3 regions of the Mesorhizobium sp. M8A.F.Ca.ET.181.01.1.1 genome follow, and region 3 is predicted to be linked to each of the others. Evidence: riboswitches for the same ligand, from Rfam matches in the RefSeq annotation. Region 3 holds a riboswitch; each other region holds the start of a gene.
What was found. A riboswitch is a leader RNA that binds a small molecule or an ion and turns the genes downstream of it on or off. The one in region 3 is predicted to bind cobalamin.
Positions count from the first base shown of each region.

Region 1: linked by a shared signal. The riboswitch ahead of bluB (5,6-dimethylbenzimidazole synthase) and the one ahead of EN824_RS04180 (DUF1636 family protein) in region 3 are both predicted to bind cobalamin.
Region 2: linked by a shared signal. The riboswitch ahead of EN824_RS23025 (aromatic ring-hydroxylating dioxygenase subunit alpha) and the one ahead of EN824_RS04180 (DUF1636 family protein) in region 3 are both predicted to bind cobalamin.

Region 1 is NZ_SRTV01000004.1:486,913-491,894, forward strand. It holds gene EN824_RS18145 (MFS transporter) at 1-475, opposite strand, end outside; gene EN824_RS18150 (TetR/AcrR family transcriptional regulator) at 595-1,203, shown strand; partial or broken gene EN824_RS18155 (hypothetical protein) at 1,291-2,273, shown strand; partial or broken gene bluB (5,6-dimethylbenzimidazole synthase) at 2,441-3,019, opposite strand; cobalamin riboswitch at 3,119-3,301, opposite strand; gene EN824_RS18165 (histone deacetylase family protein) at 3,480-4,406, shown strand; gene EN824_RS18170 (exodeoxyribonuclease VII small subunit) at 4,410-4,661, shown strand; gene EN824_RS18175 (DUF2277 domain-containing protein) at 4,755-4,982, shown strand, end outside.
Region 2 is NZ_SRTV01000006.1:392,276-397,257, reverse strand. It holds gene ugpC (sn-glycerol-3-phosphate ABC transporter ATP-binding protein UgpC) at 1-395, shown strand, start outside; gene EN824_RS23040 (DUF680 domain-containing protein) at 475-723, opposite strand; gene EN824_RS23035 (DUF680 domain-containing protein) at 788-994, opposite strand; gene EN824_RS23030 (DUF680 domain-containing protein) at 1,068-1,268, opposite strand; cobalamin riboswitch at 1,763-1,965, shown strand; gene EN824_RS23025 (aromatic ring-hydroxylating dioxygenase subunit alpha) at 2,080-3,327, shown strand; gene EN824_RS23020 (hybrid-cluster NAD(P)-dependent oxidoreductase) at 3,405-4,505, shown strand; gene EN824_RS23015 (PqqD family protein) at 4,645-4,982, shown strand, end outside.
Region 3 is NZ_SRTV01000001.1:842,165-847,146, reverse strand. It holds gene EN824_RS04200 (NADH-quinone oxidoreductase subunit C) at 1-408, opposite strand, end outside; gene EN824_RS04195 (NADH-quinone oxidoreductase subunit B) at 413-994, opposite strand; gene EN824_RS04190 (NADH-quinone oxidoreductase subunit A) at 985-1,350, opposite strand; gene EN824_RS04185 (winged helix-turn-helix domain-containing protein) at 1,684-2,883, shown strand; cobalamin riboswitch at 2,913-3,119, shown strand; gene EN824_RS04180 (DUF1636 family protein) at 3,157-3,591, shown strand; gene cobW (cobalamin biosynthesis protein CobW) at 3,588-4,640, shown strand; gene EN824_RS04170 (cobaltochelatase subunit CobN) at 4,659-4,982, shown strand, end outside.

The DNA.
Region 1 (4,982 bases), on a different contig from region 3:
GCGAGGCGCCGGCAATATAGACCAGCTCGTCCGCCGCCGATTCGAAGGCGAAGGCGGTATTCATCTGCGGCCGTCCTCTGAAAATCTCGGTCCAGCGGGCGCGCACCATTGCCGGCATGCTCGGCATGGCCGCGGCCGCCAGTGCCGAGACGAACAGCGTCCAGACCGGCCAATCCTGATTGGCTGCCACGATGAGAACCGCGAAGGCGATCACGGTGATGATGGTGGTGGGGACCACGATGCGTGTCTGGCCCAGACGGTCCACCAGCCTTGATATTTGCGGCGCCACGAAAGCGTTGCCCAGCGCAAAAGTCGCCGAGACCGCGCCGGCCAGCCAGTATTCGCCACGCGTCTGAGACAGCATCGCCACGATGCCGATCGGTGCCATGGCGATCGGCAGGCGCGCCAGGAAGCCGGCGGCCGCAAAGCCTTTGGCTCCGGGGGCGCGAAAGATTTCCGAATAGGGGTTTTGCATGGCGGGTTCCTCGACAAAGGATGAAGCGACAATTACATACGATGCGTATGAATGTCAGATAGTTCATACGTAGCGTATGTCAATTGGCATACGAGGCGTATGTGAATAGGTCCAGAACCATGCACAAACCCCGCAAGGAGATGATTGCCGAGACGCGAGCCAAGCTGATCACGGCGGCCCGCCAGGCTTTCGGCACCATTGGCTACGCCGAAGCGTCGATGGACGATTTCACCGCGTCGGCCGGGCTGACACGCGGTGCCCTCTATCATCATTTCGGCGACAAGAAGGGGCTGCTGCAGGCGGTTATCGCCGAGATCGACGCGGAAATGGCCGCCCGGGTGAATGAGGTCGCGTCGAGGGCGCCGACCCGCTGGCAGCATTTCGTCGACGAATGCACGACCTACATCGAAATGGCGCTGGAGCCGGAAATCCAGCGCATCATGTTCCGGGATGGCCCGGCCGTGCTGGGCGATCCGGCGCAATGGTCGAATGCCAATGCCTGCGTCGGTTCAATGACCGATCATCTGACGGCGCTGCAACAGGAGGGGATGGTGGTGCCGGGCGTCGATCCCGAAACGGCGGCGCGGTTGATCAACGGTGCGAGCAGTCAGGCCGCACAGCGGATCGCCAACTCGAACGATCCCGAAGCGACGTCGAGGAAGGTTGTGGCCGCGTTCAAGCAATTGCTCGAAGGCCTGCTCGAGAAACCGGAAGCACGGCCAAACTGAGCCGCCGTGGCGCTTCCGCCACCGCCCGCAATTGACAATAGCCGGTTTGGGCGCATCCTCCACAGCCACCTCTGGGGGATTCGGGGCATGTGGGATTTCGATATCGGCAGGTCGGTGTCCATCATGATGCGGACCTGGCCTTTCATTGTCTTTCGCATGATCGTCTATTTCGGCATCACACTGGCCTACATCATGGCCACCGGCACCGGTGCCTCGGTCGGCTATGGCGTCGGCCATATCTCCACCGATCCCGACGGACCGTTGTCCTTTGCCCTTTGGGGCGGCGTGGTCGGATTCGGCGTCGTCTCGATCGCTGTCTATTGGCTGCGCGAATACATCCTCTACGTCGTCAAGGCAGGCCATATCGCCGTCATGGTGCATCTGATCGACGGACATGACGTTCCCGACGGCCAGAACCAGATCGCCTACGCGAAAGAGGTTGTGACCGAGCGCTTTGCGAGGCGAACATCCTTTTCGTCGTCGACCAGTTGGTCAAGGGCGCCATCCGCGCCATCACCGGCCTGCTGGGCGGCATCGCGGCCTTCCTGCCCATTCCGGGCCTGAGCGGCCTGGTCTCGTTCCTCAACACGGTGATCCGCCTGTCGCTGACCTATGTCGACGAGATCATTCTCGGTTACAATATCCGCATCAATTCGTCCTCGCCCTTCGAGACGGCGCGGCAAGGCGTGGTGCTCTACGCCCAGAACGGCAAGACCATGGTCAAGAACGCCGTCTGGCTGGCGGTCATCATGTGGGGCGTGTCTTTCGTGATTTTCCTGCTGATGCTGGCTCCGGCAGCCGCCATTCTTTATGTCATGCCCGGGCAACTCGCCGGCTGGGCTTTCGTGCTCGCCATCGTCTTTGCCTGGGCTTTCAAGGCGGCCTTCATCGAGCCATTCGCCATTGCCTGCCTGATGCAGGTCTATTTCAAGACCATCGAGGGCCAGGTGCCCGATGCCGCCTGGGACGCCAGGCTGGCCGAAGCCTCGTCGAAGTTCCGGGAACTCAAGGACAAGGCGCTCTCCACCTTCGGCGGCTCGCGCTGGGACATGGCCGGCGCGACGCGCTGATCGGCGGGGCTGGCGGGCGCACCTGCGACGGTGTCGAGGCGCGCCACCGCCGATTTGAGCGGTGCCTCACCCTGGCCGCAAAACGTCTCGCTCATGATCAGGTCGGGCAGCGGCAGGCGTCGGCCCCAGCCATGCGTTTCGAGGTCCGGTTTCGGCGCGAACTCCGAGACACGACCGACGCAGAGATAGGCGATCGGCGTCACGTGATCGGGGATAGACAGCAGGCTGTTCAGCGCTTGCGCCTCGATGATGCTGACCCAGCCGACGCCAATGCCTTCAGCGCGCGCGGCCAGCCAGAAATTCTGCACCGCGCAGACCGTGCTGTAGAGATCCATTTCCGGGTTGTGCCAGCGCCCCAGCGGCGAGCCTTTCGAGCGCTCGCGGTCGCAGGTGATACAGATGTTGAATGCGCTTTCGCAAATGCCTTCGAGCTTGAGGTTGCGGTAGAGCGCCTGCCGGTCTGCCTCGATTGCCGGCAGTTCTTGCTCGCGCGCGGCAAGGAACAGGTCGCGCACCTTCGCCCGTCGCGCGGCATCGCGGATGACGATGAAATTCCAGGGTTGCATGAAGCCGACCGATGGCGCGTGGTGGGCGGCAAGCAGCAGCCGCGCCAGCACTGCATCGTCGATCGCCTCCGATGTAAAATGGCTGCGGACATCGCGCCGCGTGAACATGGCGCGATAAACCGCGTCACGCGCTATCTGATCAAATCCATCGCCCATTGGAGCGGTCATGGCTTCCGGCATCGCTTGTCCCCTTGCGATTGCAGCAGTTCAAATTCTCAGAGCGAACTTTGCGCGTCCAAGAGGACCCACATCGCTCTGATGTCATCCGCCTGACCATGCGGATGACGATGCCTGCCAGGCCGGTCTTCTGGCTCGGGATCAACCCGCGTCCGGTGCCTTCCCGTCATCGACAGTGGCATTTACCGGCGCGGTCCCCCTTACAGCGTTGGGCACGCCACGGAATTCAACCGTGTTCCCGATTCTCCCGCCGGAGCATTTGCAGCCAAGTGAAATCATTTGGCGTCGCAGAATGCGGCTAAAACAAACAGACCGGCAGGCACCAGGCAGTGGCGGCAACCTTACGCCGAAGCCCCAGCGCCGCCAATCCCCGCAGCGACGCCAATGGACGCAGGCGTGATTTTCCCCAGCGATCAAGCCGCTGCGCATGGCCATTACGGCGCCGGGGCACTAGATAGGGGAGATGGCTACCCGTCTCTACACGCACCCCATCTTTCTCGAACACATCACCCCGCCGGGTCACCCCGAGCGGCCCGACCGCCTGCGCGCCATCGAGCGCGTGCTCGACGACGAAGCTTTTGCCGCGCTCGACCGCGTCGAGGCACCGCAAGGCGACGAGGCGACGATCCTCTATGCGCATCCCGCCGATTTCGTCGCGCGTGTCCGCGCCGCCATCCCCCACGAAGGCATTGCCCACATCGACGCCGACACCACCGCCAGCCCGAAGAGCTGGCAGGCCGCGATCACGGCGATCGGCGCCGCCAACGCCGCCGTCGACGACGTCTTTGCGGGCCGCGCCGACAATGTCTTCGTCGCCGCCCGTCCGCCTGGCCACCATGCCGAAAAGACCACGGCAATGGGCTTCTGCTTCTTCAACACGGCCGCGATCGCTGCCCGCTACGCGCAGAAGAGGCACGGCGCCGAGCGTGTCGCCGTCGTCGACTGGGACGTGCATCACGGCAACGGCACGCAGGATATTTTCTGGGACGATCCGTCGGTGCTCTATTGCTCGACGCACCAGATGCCGTTGTACCCGGGCACCGGGGCGAAGAACGAGACCGGTGCCGGCAACATCGTCAACGCGCCGCTGGCGCCACAGACCGGCAGCGAGGTGTTTCGCGATGCCTTCCTGTCGCGCGTGCTGCCATCGCTCGACAATTTCGCCCCCGACCTGATCATCATTTCGGCCGGCTTCGACGCGCACCACCGCGACCCGCTGGCCGAGATCAATCTGACCGAGGACGATTTCGACTGGGCGACCGGCCAACTGATGCAGCGCGCCGCACGCCACGGCGGCAACCGGCTCGTCAGCCTGCTCGAGGGTGGCTACGATCTGCAAGGATTGGCATTTTCGGTCGCCGCCCATGTCGGGCGACTGATGAAAGGATGAATGATGAGCGGTGAGATCAACGAAGACGTCAAGGCGATGAGCTTCGAACAGGCACTCGACGCGCTGGAGAAGATCGTCGATGATCTGGAGCGCGGCGACGTGCCGCTCGACCAGTCGATCCGGATCTACGAGCGCGGCGAGGCGCTGAAGGCGCATTGCGACCGCTTGCTGAAGGCAGCCGAGGACAAGGTCGAGAAGATCAGGCTGTCGCGCGATGGCAAGCCGGTTGGAACCGAGCCGCTCGACGCGGACTAAGGCGCCCTCGCAGTCTTACCGATTTTTGGACACGATCATGATTGAGGATACAGTTCGTCCCGATTGAAACGGACAAGAGGAGGTTTGGAAACGATGTGCAGAAACATCAAGACCCTGTTCAATTTTGATCCGCCGGCAACCAACGACGAAGTCCGCGACGCGGCACTCCAGTTTGTTCGCAAGCTGAGTGGAACGACGCGGCCGTCGAAACAGAACCAGCATGCGTTCGATCATGCTGTCGAAGCCATCGCGGCATCGGCACGCGAATTGCTTGATTCCCTCGAAACCCACCAGCATCCGCGCAATCGCGAAGAGGTGGCG
Region 2 (4,982 bases), on a different contig from region 3:
TGAACATCCTGCCGGCCACGGTCGACAAGACGGGCAATCCGACCATCATCAGCCATGTCGGCGGCCGCAAGGCGACGGTGCCGATCGCGACGCCTGCTTCGGCAAAGGGAGCGGCGGTCAGCTTCGGCGTGCGGCCGGAAGATCTCGCGATCGCCAGTGGTGCGGACTATCTGTTCGAGGGGACGGTCGATTATGTCGAGCAACTCGGCGAGGTTCAGTTGGTCTATATCGACATCGGCCGGGCCGACCTGCCGCTGGTGACCAAGCTGCCGGGCAATGTCGAGATCAAGCGCGGCTCGACGCTGCAGTTGACCGCCAATGCCGGCGACCTTCATATCTTCGATGCGGATGGACGGTCGTTCGCGCTGCACGAAGCGGAAGCAAAAGCCGCCTGAGGCCAGCCATGTCTCGACAACAAAAAAAGAGAGCAGCGGGCTGGCCCGCCGCTCTCTTTTTATACATCACGACGGCTGGTTAGTTGTTGCCGAAGAGATTGCGGTCTGCGCCGTGAGGGGCGGACTTCTGCACGTCGCCGGACGAGTTGAGCAGCTTGTAGATGGGTGAGTCGCTGTTGCGGACCGAACCCGTATGCGACGTATCGACATTGACGGTCGACGATGCAGTGGGCTGATTGGCGCCATTGGAGCCATAGTTGTCACTGCCGGCGAAAGCGCTGCCGGAGAGGGCCAGAACGGCGGCGGCAGCAATGAGGATCTTGTTCATTTCCAATACTCCTAACGTCTTGAATTCCACGAGTGGCGAGCGAGCCCGCCACTCGCAACAGGCGTCAACGGCCGAAGAGGTTGCGATCGCTACCCGGCCGGGCAGGCGCCTCGGTGGCCGGAGCCGACTTGCCGATCGATGCGGTGTTCGCGTTGTCGGTCGACGTGACAGCCGCCTGGTTGGCACCGCTCGAACCGTAGTTGTCGCTGCCGGCAAAGGCGCTGCCGGAGAGGGCCAGGACGGCGGCGGCGGCAATGAGGATCTTGTTCATTTTAGGTACTCCTGAATTTGTGGCATCCACCCCGCGCGGCAGGGTCGCCCCGCCGCAAGCCGGGGATCGGCTGTTAGTTGTTGCCGAAGAGATTGTGGTCGGCGCCCTGGGCAGGCGTCTGAGCAGCCGGCTCCGACTTGCTGGTCGAAGCGGTGTACGAGCTGTCGACAGTGGCAGCGGGGGTGGCGGCGTTCGAACCGTAATGGTCGCTACCAGCGAAGGCGCTGCCGGAAATGGCCAGAAGGGCGGCGGCAGTGAGAACAATCTTTTTCATTTTGGGTACTCCAGTATTTTTCCGTCCGTCTAGCGGCGTGTCTTGGGATTAAAATCGCGTCGTTCGGACCGCCCCGATGTGGGAGAGCACCTCTGCTGTTTCCAATCACGAAGTTGTTCAGCGTGGACCATGACTCTACCACTTGAAATTGTGCCAGTGATTTCCACATCTGTTATTTTCTGTCGTTATATCAATCAGTTAGCTAAAAATGGCACCCCGATCACCAACTGTATCGGAGGCTCGGCGTTCACACCGTCCTGCACGCACCGTCAACAGAAACGAACCGTTCGGTTCGATTTTAGAATCTGCTAATAGTCACTTTTCGAAACTGTTAACCTTTTCGCCCCCGGCAAAGGGGTCGAAAAAACGGTGCCGGCGCGCCTGGCGACAGAAGGCGATTTGATGATGCGACCCCTGTCACGACGTTCCAGCATGCGTGTCGCGCCGCATGGATGCGATGTCGCTTTCATGCCGATGTCGCAAACCCTGCCGTGATTAGATCAGGCATCTCAGGTGCCGCTGCGTGACGACGGAGCGGAGAATTGGGAAGCCGGTCAGATTCCGGCGCTGCCCCCGCAACGGTGGTGGAGTTCAAGTCGCAACGGGAGACCACTGGGCGTAAGCCTGGGAAGGTGTCGCGATGGTCCGTAAGGACGACTCCAGAGCCCGGAAACCAGCCCGAGATGGCTAGAACTCGACTGATCGCGGTGGGCGGTCAAGAGGCGGATGGTGTTTGTCCGGCTTTGCGCCGATCTGCGTCCAGTCCTTCCTCAATCACCACCAGTTCAGTCCTTGAAAATGAGGACAGGACATGGACGCGCGCAACGACATGCTGAGGCTCTTGAACAGCCGCAGACAAGGCTTTTCGCTGGAACAGCCTTTTTACACCGACCCGGACTACTTCAAGCTCGACATGGAGCTGATCTGGTATCGCGACTGGCTGTTCATCGGCCATGATTGCGAATTGCCCAAGCCGGGCAGCTTCATCACCGTGCAGATCGGCGACTATCCTATCGTGCTGGTGCGCGATCAGCAGGGCAAGATCAACGCCTTCCACAATTCCTGCCGCCATCGCGGCAGCCGCGTCTGCAACAGCGACAAGGGCATGGCCGCCAAACTGGTCTGTCCCTATCACCAGTGGACCTATGAGCTGGACGGGCGCCTGCTGTTCGCCCGCCAGATGGCCGAGGGGTTCGACAAGAGCCAGTTCGGGCTGAAGCCGGTCGCCTGCGAAAGCGTCGCCGGCTATGTCTTCATCTGCCTGGCCAAGGAGCCGGCCGACTTCGCGCCGATGCGGGCGATGATCGAGCCCTATCTCAAGCCGCACCGGCTGAGCGAGGCCAAGATCGCCTTCGAGAGCACGATCATCGAGAAGGGCAATTGGAAGCTGGTCTGGGAAAACAACCGCGAATGCTATCATTGCGCGGGCAATCATCCCGAACTGTGCAAGACCTTCCCGGAAGCACCGACCGTGACCGGCGTGCAAGGCGCCGACAGCGATCCGGAGATGCTGGCGCACTGGGCGAAGTGCGAAGCTGTTGGCCTGCCCAGCAAATTCCGCATCGACCCGGCCGGGCAATACCGCGCCACCCGCGCGCCGCTGCTGCGCGACGCCCAGAGCTACACGATGACCGGCAAGCGGGCGGTGAGGAAGGACCTGTCCGACAGCGTTTCGGCCGACCGCATCGGCACGCTGATGCACTATCACTACCCGACGACCTGGAACCACATCCTCGTTGATCATGCCGTCACCTTCCGCGTGCTGCCGGTCAGCGCCACCGAAACGGCAGTGACGACGAAGTGGTTGGTGCACAAGGACGCGGTCGAGGGTGTCGACTACGATCTCGCCGAACTCACCCATGTCTGGACCGAGACCAACGACCAGGACCGCCGGATCGTCGAGGAGAACGCTTTCGGTATCCTGTCGCCGGCCTATGAACCCGGCCCGTATTCGGAGCTGCATGAAGGCGGCGTCATCCAGTTCGTCGACTGGTATGCCCGCTTCATCGGTCCGCGCCTGGCCGAAGGCGGGCGGCCGGCGCTGCGCAGCGTCGCCTAGCGCATGTCACCCAAAAGTGTGCAGCGGTTTTGGGATCACGACATCCGCAAAATGAAAGGTATGCAGGGATGAATGCGATGACCGACCTTGGCCTCTATCGCCATCTCGACCAGATGGCGCCCTGGAACGACAGGCTGCAGGTGCTGGAAGTGACCGGTGTCAGCGACGAGGCGCCCGACGTCAAGACCTTCACCTTCCGGTCCGACAACCAGACCTGGTTCCGCTACAAGCCGGGCCAGTTCGTGACGCTGGAACTGCCGACGCCGGATGGGCCGCTGATGCGCACCTACACGCTGTCGTCGTCGCCGTCGCGGCCGTTCTCGATCGCGGTGACGGTGAAGGCGCAGGCGGGCAGCATCGGCACACGCTGGATGTTCGATCACCTGGCGCCCGGCTCGCACGTCAAGGCCTATGGACCGGGCGGCGACTTTTCACTGCACAGCCATCCGGCGGCGAAATATCTGTTCGTCTCGGCCGGCTCCGGCGTGACGCCGATGATGTCGATGCTGCGCTGGCTGAACGACTGTGCGCCATGGACCGATGTCGGTTTCGTCAACTGCGCGCGGCGCCCGGAAGAAATCATCTTCCGCAAGGAACTCGAACTGCTCGGGGGCCACATGCCTGGCCTGTCGCTCGGCTTCATGATCGAGGAGCGGTCGAGCCGCGAGGGCTGGTACGGCCATATGGGCCGCATCGACGCCATCCGGCTGCCGCTCCTGGCACCCGATTTCCGCGAACGCGAAATCTTCTGCTGTGGGCCCGATCCCTTCATGCGCGCCGTGCGCGGCATGCTCGAAGCCGCCGGCTTCGACATGGCAAAGTACCATCAGGAAAGCTTTGCCGCGCCGACCGTGGACGAAGTCCCGGCACCGTTTGCCGCGCCGGCTGAAGCCGGCGCGGCAATTTCCGTCGAAGCCGCGACGCCGATCCGCTTCGCGCTTTCGGATGTCGACGCCGACTGCGTCGCCGGCCAGACCGTGCTGCAGACCGCGCGCGCCTCGGGCGTGCGGATACCGGCGGCCTGCGAATTCGGCCTGTGCGGAACTTGCAAGGTGAAGAAAGTCTCCGGCAGCGTCGAGATGAGTCACAATGGCGGCATCCTCGATCATGAGATCGACGACGGCTTCATCCTGGCCTGTTGTTCCAAGCCATTGTCGGCGCTGGAAATCGAGGCTTGATCCGCCCGTCCTTCGACTGATCCCGGAAATGTCGGCGCCTTGCCGGCAAGGTTACCTTGCCAAGGAACGACCGAAAGTCTACAGGCGTTGTCGGTGGAAGCGGTCCTGCTGGCGGGCAGGGATGTAAAGCGGGGCAACAATGAAGCATGAATCCCATGCCTATGCGGTTGCGAGCCGGGATATCGTTTTCGAATCCTTCGATGGCGAGGCCGTGGTGCTCAACCTTGCCAATGGCAAATATTTCGGCTTCTCCGATTCCGGCAGCAAGGCGTGGCAGGTGCTTTCGTCCGGAGCGGACGCCCAGGCTCTGATCGGGCTGGCCGCGGGCGGCTCGACAATAAGCCACGCCGAACTCGAACACTTCATATCGCAGCTGCTCGAACTGGGTTTGCTGGTGCGTTCGGAAGCGGCGGCGCAGCCACTGCCGGGCGAATTGCAAGCCGAGCTTGCCGCCACCAGCGAGCCGCTCAATGTCAG
Region 3 (4,982 bases):
ATCGGTCAGCAGGCGGCGCAGGTCCGGATGGCCCGAGAACAGCACGCCATAGAGATCGTAGGTCTCCCGCTCGAACCAGTCGGCGCCGGGATAGACGCCGGTGACCGACGGCACCATCGTCTCCTCGTCGGCCTGCACCTTGACGCGGATGCGGACATTCTGCTTCGGCGAAAGCAGGTGATAGACGACGTCGAAGCGCTTGGCCCGCGACGGATAGTCGGCGCCGCAGACATCGATGATCGAAATGAACTGGCAGCGCGCATCGTCGCGCAGGAAGGTCATTACCTCGATCAGGTTTTGCGGCTCGACGTGAACGGTAAGCTCGCCGTAAGCGAGCACAGCGTCGCTGAAGCGGCCAGGCAGCTTCTCGCCGAGATAGGTCGACAGTTCGCTAAGGGATGCGGCCATGGATTTACCGTTCGATCGTGCCGGTGCGGCGGATCTTCTTCTGCAACAGAAGAATGCCGTAGAGCAGGGCTTCGGCGCTCGGCGGGCAGCCGGGCACATAGATGTCGACCGGCACGACCCGGTCGCAGCCGCGCACCACCGAATAGGAATAGTGGTAATAGCCGCCGCCATTGGCGCAGGAGCCCATCGAGATGACGTAGCGCGGCTCCGGCATCTGGTCGTAGACCTTGCGCAGCGCCGGCGCCATCTTGTTGGTCAGCGTGCCGGCGACGATCATGATGTCGGACTGGCGCGGAGACGCGCGCGGCGCGACACCGAAGCGCTCCGAATCGTAACGCGGCATCGAGGTGTGGATCATCTCGACCGCGCAGCACGCCAAACCGAAGGTCATGAACATCAGCGAGCCGCTGCGCGCCCAGGTGATCAGCGCCTCGGTCGAGGTGACCAGAAAACCCTTGTCTGCAAGCTCATTGTTGATTTCGAGGAAGAAGGGATCGTCCTCCCCCACCGGCCTGCCGGTGTTGGGATCGATGATGCCCTTGGGCTTTGGCGCGACGAGGGTGCCTGAACTGTCGTTCAATCCCATTCCAGCGCTCCTTTTTTCCATTCATAGGCAAAGCCGATGGTCAGCACCGTCAAAAACACCATCATCGACCAGAAGCCGAGCATGCCGATCTTCGAGAAGGACACTGCCCAGGGAAACAGGAAGGCCACTTCGAGGTCGAAGATGATGAACAGGATCGACACCAGGTAGAAACGAATGTCGAACTTCATGCGGGCATCGTCGAACGAGTTGAAACCGCACTCGTAGGCGGACAGCTTTTCGGGATCGGGGTTGCGGTAGGCCACCAGGAACGGTGCGACCAGCAGCGCCAGGCCGACCACCAGCGCCACGCCGATGAACAGGACGATGGGCAGGTACGAACTGAGGAGTGCGTTCATGCAGCGGCTTTCCGTTGGCGCCAATCCACGTTGATTACAGCACCGGACCTTAATGCGGAAGCGTGACAGTTTAACCGCTGAACCGTTTTAAGGAGCCTATGCTGCAACGCGGCGAGGGTTAGCGCAGCACTTCCAGCGAAGCAAGTCAAACCTTGTTCAAAACAACGAGCTGGACGGCATTCCGGGAGAAACTGGTCTCATAGGCTCCTGTTTGATTTCCTTCTCTTTTTACTCCACTTTTCTCTCCTGACAGGGTTGCCGCCAAAACCCTGCTAGCATGGGCTGGAATCACCCATCACATCTTTGTCAAAGCACCCTCAGAGTGACGCCTGCATGAAGGAAAAGATCTCGCTAGCCGCCGCCCGGCGCATCGCGCTCGCCGCTCAGGGATTTCTCGATCCCCGCCCCGCCGGCATGCCCGACCGCCGCCATTTCGCCCGCGTTCTGTCCCGCACCGGCCTGCTGCAGATCGATTCCGTCAGTGCGGTGGTGCGTGCCCACTATATGCCGCTCTATTCGCGTCTGGGTCCCTATCCCGTCGCCTTGCTCGACAACGCCGCCGTGACGCGCAAGCGCACGGTGTTCGAATATTGGGCACACGAGGCCTCATTCCTGCCGGTCGAGACGTACCCGCTGATGCGCTGGCGCATGCAGCGCGCCGAGCAAGGCGATGAAATGTATCTGGGGCTGGCCAAATGGGGCCGTGAGCACGCTGCCTATATAGAAGAGATCTACCGCCAGGTCGTCGATCGTGGCCCGATCGCCGCTTCGGCGCTGGAAGGCCAGAAAGGCTCCGGCGGCTGGTGGGGTTGGAGCCACGCCAAGCACGCCTTCGAATGGCTGTTCTGGGCCGGCCGCATCACCACGGCGCACCGGCGCGGTTTCGAGCGCTTCTATGACCTGCCGGAGCGGGTGCTGCCGCAAGCGATCCTCGACCTGCCGGTACCGGCGGCCGAGGATGCACATCGCGAATTGCTGCGCATTTCCGCCCGCGCCCACGGCATCGCCACATCAGGCGACCTGCGCGACTATTTCCGGCTCTCCCCCGCCGACATGAAAGGCCGGCTCGAGGAACTGGTCGAACTCGGCGAGTTGTTGCCGGTCCGTGTCGAGGGGTGGGACAAGCCAGCTTACCTTCACAGGGATGCGCGTTTGCCACGCAAGATCGAGGCCCGCGCCCTGCTGGCGCCGTTCGATCCCGTCGTCTTCGAGCGCTCGCGCTCGGAGCGGCTGTTCGATTTTCACTATCGCATCGAAATCTACACCCCGGCCGAGAAGCGCCAATACGGCTACTATGTCCTGCCCTTCCTGCTTGGCGACAGGATCGTGGCGCGCGTCGACCTCAAAGCCGACCGGCCGGCCAGTGTCCTGCGCGTCCATGCCGCCTATGCCGAGCCCGGCGCGCCGCCTGAAACCGCCGCTGAACTTTTCGAGGAATTGAAGCAGATGCAGGGCTGGCTTGGGCTTGAACGCATCGAAGTGACGCCTGCCGGCGACCTCGGCCCGGCGCTGTCCGACATCGCGGTGTCGTAAGCTCGCGTTGACACCGCTGCCCGCAAGAGCCTAAATCCGATCCAGACGGTCTCCTCTCGGCAAAGGGAGGAGCCAAGAGGGAATGCGGTGCGGGCCGAAAAGCCCAAATCCGCGGCTGTCCCCGCAACTGTAAGCGAAGAGCCAAGGCCGAAAGCCACTGGGATTGTCCCGGGAAGGCGGCTACCCAAGGCGATGACCCGCGAGCCAGGAGACCTGCCGTCTGGAATGCAAGAATCCGATCGCCCGGCGGGTTTTCCGGGCAAGGAGCCTGATTTGGATCGCGACAGCAGTTTCTCGGCTGAAACAACGGACATTTCGTCCGGCGAGGATGATTCCCTGGCCGGCATCACTGTCATCGTCTGCGCCTCCTGTCGCGACGAGACCGGTTCCGACGCCCATCCCCGGGCCGGCGAACTTTTGGCTGAAGATACGCGCCAAGCCGCCTCGAGCGAGAAAATCCGCATCCGTACGGTCGAATGCCTCGGCAATTGCAAGCGCCGGCTCAGCGCCGCGATCCTGCGCGACGGCTGCTGGAGCTATGTGTTCGGCGACCTGACCGCGACCAGCGGCGCCGATCTCGTCGCCGGCGCGAAACTCTTCGCCACCTCGACCGACGGCCTCATTCCCTGGCGCGGCCGCCCCGATAGCCTCAAGCGCGGCCTCGTTGCCCGCATCCCTCCTCTCGACATGCTGAAGGACTTGACATGACCGCTCCAAATTCGGCCGGCAATCTCTCCCGCGTTCCCTGCACCGTCGTTACCGGCTTCCTCGGGGCCGGCAAGACGACGCTGGTCCGCCATCTCCTGGAAAACGCCGGCGGCAAGCGGATTGCCATCATCGTCAACGAATTCGGCGATATCGGCATCGACGGCGAAATCCTCAAGGGCTGCGGCATCGACACCTGCCCGGAGGAAAACATCGTCGAACTGGCCAATGGCTGCATCTGCTGCACCGTCGCCGACGATTTCGTGCCGGCGCTCGACCAGATCCTGTCGCTGACGCCGAAGGTCGACCATATCCTGATCGAAACCTCCGGTCTCGCTCTCCCCAAGCCTCTGGTCCAGGCGTTCCAGTGGCCGACGGTGAAAAGCCGCGTGACCGTCGACGGCGTCATCGCCGTGGTCGATGGCCCGGCGTTGGCTGAAGGCCGCGTCGCCAATGACATGGACGCCCTGCAGGCGCAGCGCGCCGGGGATGAGAGCCTCGACCATGACGACCCGGTCGAGGAAGTGTTCGAGGACCAGATCGCCTGCGCCGACCTGATCATCCTGTCGAAGAGCGACCTGATGGACGCCGACGGCTCGGCCCGCGCCAACGCCATCGTCAATGAACACTCCGCCCGCGCCGTGAAGATCGTGCCGACGTCGCATGGCAAGGTCGATCCCTCGGTGCTGCTCGGGCTTGGTCTTGCCGTCGAGGATGACATCGAGAACCGCAAGTCCCATCATGACGGCGCATTCGACCACGAGCATGACGACTTCGACACGTTCATCGTCGACATTCCTTCGATCGCCAATCCGGACGAGTTGGCAAAGCGCGTCGCCGCGGCCGCCGAACAGGAAAACGTGCTGCGTGTGAAAGGCTTCGTCGAGGTCGGCGGCAAGCCGATGCGGCTCCTGCTGCAGGCCGTCGGCCCGCGCGTCAATCATTACTATGACCGCGCCTGGGCCGCCGAGGATGACCGCCGCTCGCGCCTGGTCGTCATCGGCCTCAAGGGGCTGAACCGTCCGGCGATCGAACGCATACTCGCCGGCTGATTTCAGACACGGGCCGCGATGCACATCCTCACCACGACCTCCGCCTCGCTCGACGACCTCGCCGAGCCTGTCGACCTCAGGCAAACGCCGGGGGATATCGTGGCCTTGTCGTTCACCGACAGCGATCTCGCCGGACTGGCGGCGGCATGGAAGGCGGACGCCGATCGCTTGCCCTCCATGCGGCTGGCCGCACTGCGCGATCTGCGCCACCCCATGTCCGTCGACCTCTGGATCGACAGCGTCGCCCGCCATGCCAAGGTCATCCTGGTGCGCATCCTCGGCGGCAACGACTGGTGGCGCTATGGCTGCGACCAGCTGGCGGTGATTGCCCGTGAGCGCGGC